Regions from separate parts of the Sphingobium sp. KCTC 72723 genome, predicted to be linked through region 1. Evidence: predicted binding sites of a transcription regulator. Region 1 holds the regulator's gene; the other holds the start of a gene.
What was found. The regulator LexA, encoded in region 1, represses DNA repair genes until DNA is damaged. The targets are predictions, from matches to a motif close to GTTCCNCNCTTGTTCT.

Region 1 (3,394 bases):
AGTGTCGCGCCGTCTTTACGGGCGCGTTTGTTCACGCACATAGCCGGGCAGGTCGATGGCCCGGCGCAGGGCATTGCGATTGCGCTGGCGACCGGGGATCAGGGCGCGAGTGCCGAGGCGGATGCCGAAGCGATGCGGCGCAGCGGGCTGGCGCATCTGCTGTCGATCAGCGGGCTGCATGTGACGGCGCTGATCGGGGCGGTGATTTTCCTGCTGATGCGGGTGATGGCGCTGAGCCGCCGGGCGGCGCTGGAGTGGCCGTTGATGCTGATCGCGGCAGGGGGCGGAGCGCTGGCCGGGATCGGATACACGCTGTTGACCGGAGCGGAAGTGCCGACGGTGCGGTCGTGCGTCGCGGCGTTGCTGGTGCTGGGCGGGCTGGCGATGGGGCGGGACGCGATTACGCTGCGGCTGGTGGCGTCGGGCGCGCTGGTCGTGCTGGCCTTCTGGCCCGAAGCGGTGGCGGGGCCGAGTTTTCAGATGAGCTTTGCCGCCGTGACGGCGCTGGTCGCGCTGGCGGAGCATCCGGGGTTTCGGGCCTTTGCGGCGGCGCGGGACGAGGGGGTGATGCGCAAGGGGATGCGGGTGCTGGCCGCGACGTTGATGACGGGGATCGCAGTCGAACTGGTGCTGATGCCGATCGCGCTGTTTCATTTTCACAAGGCCGGGATGCTGGGGGCGTTCGCCAATATCATCGCGATTCCGCTGACGACGTTCGTGGTGATGCCGCTGGAGGCGCTGGCTTTGCTGTTCGATCTGGCGGGGTTGGGCGCGCCATTCTGGTGGCTGACCGAACGGGCGCTGGGCCTGTTGCTGGTGCTGGCCCATGGCGTGGCGGCGCAGCCGATGGCGATGATGGTGACGCCGGCCATGCCGGGATGGACGTTCGGGGTAACGATCGGCGGGCTGTTGTGGTGCCTGTTGTGGCGCAGCGGGGGGCGGTGGCTGGGGCTTGGCGGGGTTGTGGTCGGTGTGGCGGCGATGCTGATGCAGTCGCCGCCTGACCTGCTGGTGACGGGCGATGGCCGCCATGTCGTGGTGCGGATGGCGACGGGGCGGATGGCGTTGCTGCGTGCCGGAGCGGGAGATTATGTGCGCGATACGCTGGCGGAGAGTGCGGGCTATGACGGGCCGCTGGATGCGCTGGCGGGTTTGCCGGAGGCGCGCTGTTCGGCGGATTTATGTGCGGCGCGGGTACGGGCGGGCGAGCGGACATGGGCGGTGTTGATGACTCGCAATTCCATGTTCGTGGAGCGGGTGCAGTTTGAGAAGGACTGCGCGGCGGCGGATATCGTGATCGCCGACCGGGGATTGCCGCGCTGGTGCAGGCCGCGCTGGTTGAAAATCGACCGCCGGTTGCTGGCGCGGACGGGTGGCGTCGCCATCAACCTGGCCAATGGTTCGGTCAGGACGGTGCGGCAGCCGGGCGACGCGCATCCGTGGATCGCGCGCCCAGCACCGCGCCGTAACTTGGCCCGTCCTCAGTTATAGCGGCGCAGCAGTCCGGCCAGCTTGCCCTGAATCCGCACCTGATTGGAATCATAAAGTTGCGGTTCATAGGCGCTGTTGGCCGGGTCGAGCCGGACCCGTGGCCCTTCGCGGCGGAAAAATTTGAGCGTGGCTTCATGCTCGTCGATCAGGGCGACGACGATCTGCCCTTCGCGGGCGCTTTCGGTGCGCTGGATCAGGGCGAAGTCGCCGTCCAATATGCCCGCTTCGATCATCGAATCGCCGGAGACTTCGAGCGCATAATGATCGCCCGCGCCGAGCAGGGCGGCGGGGACGGAGAGCATATTCTGTCCTTCCATCGCTTCGATCGGAACACCTGCCGCGATGCGGCCGTGCAGGGGAATTTCGATGACGTCATTGGCCGCCGTGGGCAGCATCGGCAGGCTGGGCGCGGCTTTGGGTTTTGCCGGGGCAGCGGGCGTGCGGTGCATGGCGTCGGGCAGTTTCAACACTTCGAGCGCGCGGGCGCGGTTGGGCAGGCGGCGAATGAAGCCGCGTTCTTCCAGCGCGTTGATGAGCCGGTGGATGCCGGATTTGGAACGCAGGTCGAGCGCGTCCTTCATCTCCTCGAACGAGGGGGACACGCCGCCTTCATCCAGCCGGGTTTGAATGAAGCTGAGCAATTCCTGCTGCTTGAGCGTCAACATGACTGCGGTCCTTCCGTGGAACGTATGAAGAACAGTTAGTAAACGGAACGGGGCAAGTCAAGCGCCGCTGCAACCCGTCGCATTTGCGGGAACGAGATGGGGGCAAGGGGGTTTTGCGATCATGCTGCCGACAAAAGAGACAGCAAGATGGACATAGAGAGTGATGATGCCCCAAATTCCTTACCCTGCTAACGATCGGCACCGGACAGACCATGACGCCAATCGTCGGCGTTGGGGAAATGGCGTGCGATTTCAGGAAGGTGAGCGGCAATTTGGCGATCGCGACCATCGCGAGGATATGGTCGGAGAAAGACAGCATTGCTGACATATATTTGTGGCTAAAGCGGGATTATCGTGACGCTTTCGCCTTGCGCGGCGGTTGGTGATCCGGCGGGGCGGTGGATGAGGCAATCGGCCATGGCGAGGGCGGCAGTGGCGGCGCTGTCCTGTGACGTTACCGTAACGATTCCATCCTTGCCCTGACGTGCGCGCAGATAATCGTCGCGTTCGGCGGTTTGCGGCAGGGGGGAAGCGAGGCGCGCTTCGAGCGTTGGCGGCAGCGGATCGTGCGCGCCCGACAGGTGGCGGACGAGGGGCAGCAGGAATAAAGTTGCGGTGACGAAGGCCGATACGGGGTTGCCTGGCAGGCCCAGGAACAGCGCGCTGTCCAGCCGACCGGCCATCAGTGGCTTGCCCGGACGCATGGCGATCTTCCAGAAATCGAGCGTGCCGCCAGCCTGAGCGAAGGCGGGGCGGACCAGATCATGATCGCCGACCGATGCGCCGCCAGTCGAAACGATGATGTCGGCCTGCTTTGCGCGGGCGAGAGCGGCGACCATAGCGTCCAGATCGTCCGGCACGATGCCCAGATCCATCACATCGCAGGGTAGCGCGGCCAGCAGGGCGGCGAGCATCGGCGCGTTGGAGGAGGGCAGGCGGCCCGGTGGGGTTGGTGCGCCGGCCGGGACGAGTTCGTCGCCGGTCGAGATCAGCGCGATGCAGGGGCGGCGGCGGACGGGGAGCTGGCCATGACCGCCCAGTGCCGCCAGCGCGATCTGTGCCGGGCCGAGCCGTGCGCCTGCTTCGAGCAGGGGCGCACCATTCCCGAAATCGGATGCGGCGGGGCGGACGTGGCGGCCCGTGGCCAGCGTGCCGTCGATGGCGCGAAGCAGGTCGGCTTCGACGGCGGCATTTTCCTGAATCAGGATGGCGTCGGCACCCGGCGGCAGAGGCGCGCC
Region 2 (3,394 bases), 470 kb from region 1:
CATCAAGGCTGATATTCGCGCGTCGAGTGTGCTGTCGCTGGGTTCTGCGCCCAAACCGCTGGACCTGATTTTCATGGACCCGCCCTATGGCACCGGCGCGGGGCAAGTCGCGCTGGACAAGCTGTCCCGGCTGGGGTGGACCAGCGGCGCGACCTGGATCAGCATAGAGACGGACCGGCGCGAAGATGTGCTGGTCAAGGGCTTTGCCGTGGACGCGGTGCGGGACGTGGGCAAGGCGCGGATCACGCTGCTGCGGGCCGAGGATCAGGCCGTAAAGTAGACGACGAAGTAGACATATACAGCGATATGCGCAAATTTAGTTAGCCTGCTAACTAAATTTGCGCATATATTTCAATAGCTTATTGAACCGTTTATCTACTCAGCGCTTACGCATTTTGCGCGCTTCACCCGGATTGACGCAACTGTCCTGCACAGTGCGCGAGCAGACGGGATAGTCTTTCGCTTCGGCAGGCGGCGGGGTCATGTTGCCGCCGACCGTGACTGGATTGGCCGACGAGCCGACCGGGGCCGCCGGGTCTTGCGGCACACCTGCGGGTGCGGGGGCCATGCCGGGGTCGGCAGGGACTGCGCCGGTGGGCTGGGCCGCATTAGGGTCTGCGGCCGTGGCAGCGGGGTCTACGGGTGGCGGAGGCGCGGCGGGATCGGCGGGCGGGGCCATGTCGCCAGCGGGCGGCGCCATTTGCCCGGCCGGGGGTGCCATTTCCCCTGCCGGGGGAGCCGTTTCCCCTGCCGGGGGCTGGGCCGCCGTCGTGGGCATATTCTGCGCGAGGGCGACGCCGGTAAAACTCAGCATCGCGGCGCTGGCCAGCATAAGGGATTTCATCGGGATGATCCTTTCCTTTGGTTCTTCTTGGCCCCGTTTCTGGCGCGTGGGCTGAAGGGAGAACCGGCGTCATGACGCACCCGTTCCGGCCATGCGCGATGAAGCGTGGCGGATGCGCCGTGAGGGGAAGGACGGGGTGTGCCAGCGATGGGGGGACGCCGCTCCGTCAGGGCTGCGCCCTGCCGCCTCCCCTGCCAAGGCAGAGCTATCGCATGTGACCTTTCGTTATCACTACAACGTCATCCTGAATTTATTTAGCTGCGCTGGCCTGCGGCTCAGGATCCATCGTACCCCAAAAGCCGCCGTTCGTGACGAGGAATGGATGCTGAAACAAGTTCAGGGTGACGACGAAAGAAGGGTGGACTCATATGCGGTAGCCCTGCCTTGCAGAGGACGGATTTTACGATGCTGTTATTCGCCGGGGAAGCGATCGAATTTGGGGAGGTCGTTCGCGGTGGCGGCCCATGGCGGGGCGTCTGCCATCTGGATATGGGCCTGTGGCGGGAAGGCGGCCTGATCGTCCAGAGTTGCGGTCTGAATGTCGATGCAGCCGGGGAAGATGGCCGGGTTGGTGTAGAACAGCCCGGTGCCGCAATTGCCGCAAAAATGGCGCGTGGCCTTTTCCGACGACTGATAGGCGACCGGCGTGCCGTGGATCGTCACTTCATCCTGCTGGAACAAGGCCCAGCCGACCATGGGTGCGCCCGAACTGGCGCGGCAGTCGGTGCAATGGCAGATCGCGCTATGGGCCGGATCGCCGCTGACTTCGTAGCGGATTGCCCCGCACTGGCATTTGCCGGTCGCAATTGTGTCGGCGGCCATGTTTCTTCCTCCCTTGCATGATTCGCCTTTTGTTCTCATAGAAGGCGCTTCGCCGCAAGGGTCATGCCTTGCCCCTGCCCCTGCCCTTCCCTAGTTGTCCCCCATGACCTTTCCTGCACCCTCCCCCAATGATCCGCCCTATATGAAGGGGCTGAACACGCCCCAGCGCGAAGCCGTGCTGACGACCGAGGGACCAGTGCTGGTGCTGGCGGGGGCCGGCACGGGCAAGACGGCGGCGTTGACGGCGCGGCTGGCGCATCTGGTCGGGACCGGGCGCGCCTATCCATCGCAGATTTTGTGCGTCACCTTCACCAACAAGGCCGCGCGGGAAATGCGCGAGCGGGTGGGCAAGATGATCGGCCCGGCGGTCGAGGGGATGCCGTGGCTCGGCACATTCCATGCGATCGCGGCCAAGATGTTGCGCCGTCATGCCGAACTGGTCGGGTTGCAATCCAATTTCACGATATTGGATACCGACGACCAGTTGCGGTTGATGAAGCAGTTGATCCAGGCGGAGGGGATCGACGACAAGCGCTGGCCCGCCAAGCAATTGGGCGGGCTGATCGACCAGTGGAAGAGTAAGGGATGGACCCCCGACGATGTGAGCGCGGGGGAAAGCGAGGGCTATGCCAATGGCAAGGGGCAGAAGCTCTATGCCGCCTATCAGGCCCGGTTACGCACAGTAAATGCGTGCGATTTCGGGGACTTGTTGCTGCATGTTCTGACGATATTGAAGAAACATCGCGATGTGCTGGAAAGCTATCAGGAGCGGTTCCGCTATATCATGGTGGACGAATATCAGGACACCAACAGCAGCCAGTATCTGTGGCTGCGGCTGTTGGCGCAGACGCGCAAAAATCTGTGCTGCGTGGGCGATGACGACCAGTCCATCTATTCATGGCGCGGCGCAGAAGTCGCCAATATCCTGCGGTTCGAAAAGGATTTTCCGGGCGCGACCATCGTGCGGCTGGAGCAGAATTACCGGTCGACCCCGCATATATTGGGCGCGGCGTCGGGGGTGATCGCCGAAAATGGCAATCGGTTGGGCAAGACATTGTGGACCGACATCGACGTGGGCGAGAAAGTGCGCGTCATCGGGGTGTGGGACGGGCCGGAGGAAGCGCGGCGGGTCGGCGAGGAAATCGAGCGGATCGAGCGGGATGGCGGATCGCTGGACCAGATCGCGATCCTCGTGCGGGCGCAGCATCAGACCCGCGAGTTCGAGGATCGCTTCATCCAGATTGGCCTGGCCTACCGCATCGTGGGAGGCTTTCGTTTTTATGAGCGGGCGGAAATCCGCGATGCGCTGGCCTATCTGCGGCTGGTGAACCAGCCTGCCGACGATCTGGCGTTCGAGCGGATCGTCAACATGCCCAAGCGGGGATTGGGCGACAAGGCGGTGGAGAAGCTGCACCGGCTGGCGCGGGCGGAGGGGATCCCACTGGCGCTGGCGGCGGCGCGGATCATCGACACCGACGAATTAACGCCGCAGGCGCGGCGGGCGCTGGGCAGCTTCGTGGGCGATGTGGCGCGCTGGCGCGACCGGGCGGCCACCCTGCCCCATGCCGAACTGGCGCGGCAGATATTGGACGAGAGCGGCTATACCGCGATGTTGCAGGCCGAGCGTTCGACGGAGAGCGCGGGGCGGCTGGAGAATCTGTCCGAACTGGCGCGGGCGATGGAAGAATATGAGACGCTGGGCGCGTTTCTGGAGCATGTGTCGCTCGT

Region 2: the regulator LexA is predicted to act here: its motif matches at 1,687-1,702, upstream of SPBM01_RS07225 (ATP-dependent helicase).

Annotation. Positions count from the first base shown of each region.
Region 1 is NZ_CP060388.1:977,379-980,772, reverse strand. Features, by position in the region: gene SPBM01_RS04925 (ComEC/Rec2 family competence protein) at 1-1,491, shown strand, start outside; gene lexA (transcriptional repressor LexA) at 1,482-2,156, opposite strand; gene glp (gephyrin-like molybdotransferase Glp) at 2,495-3,394, opposite strand, start outside.
Region 2 is NZ_CP060388.1:1,448,874-1,452,267, forward strand. Features, by position in the region: gene rsmD (16S rRNA (guanine(966)-N(2))-methyltransferase RsmD) at 1-280, shown strand, start outside; gene SPBM01_RS07215 (Fe-S oxidoreductase) at 380-844, opposite strand; gene SPBM01_RS07220 (GFA family protein) at 1,256-1,651, opposite strand; gene SPBM01_RS07225 (ATP-dependent helicase) at 1,770-3,394, shown strand, end outside.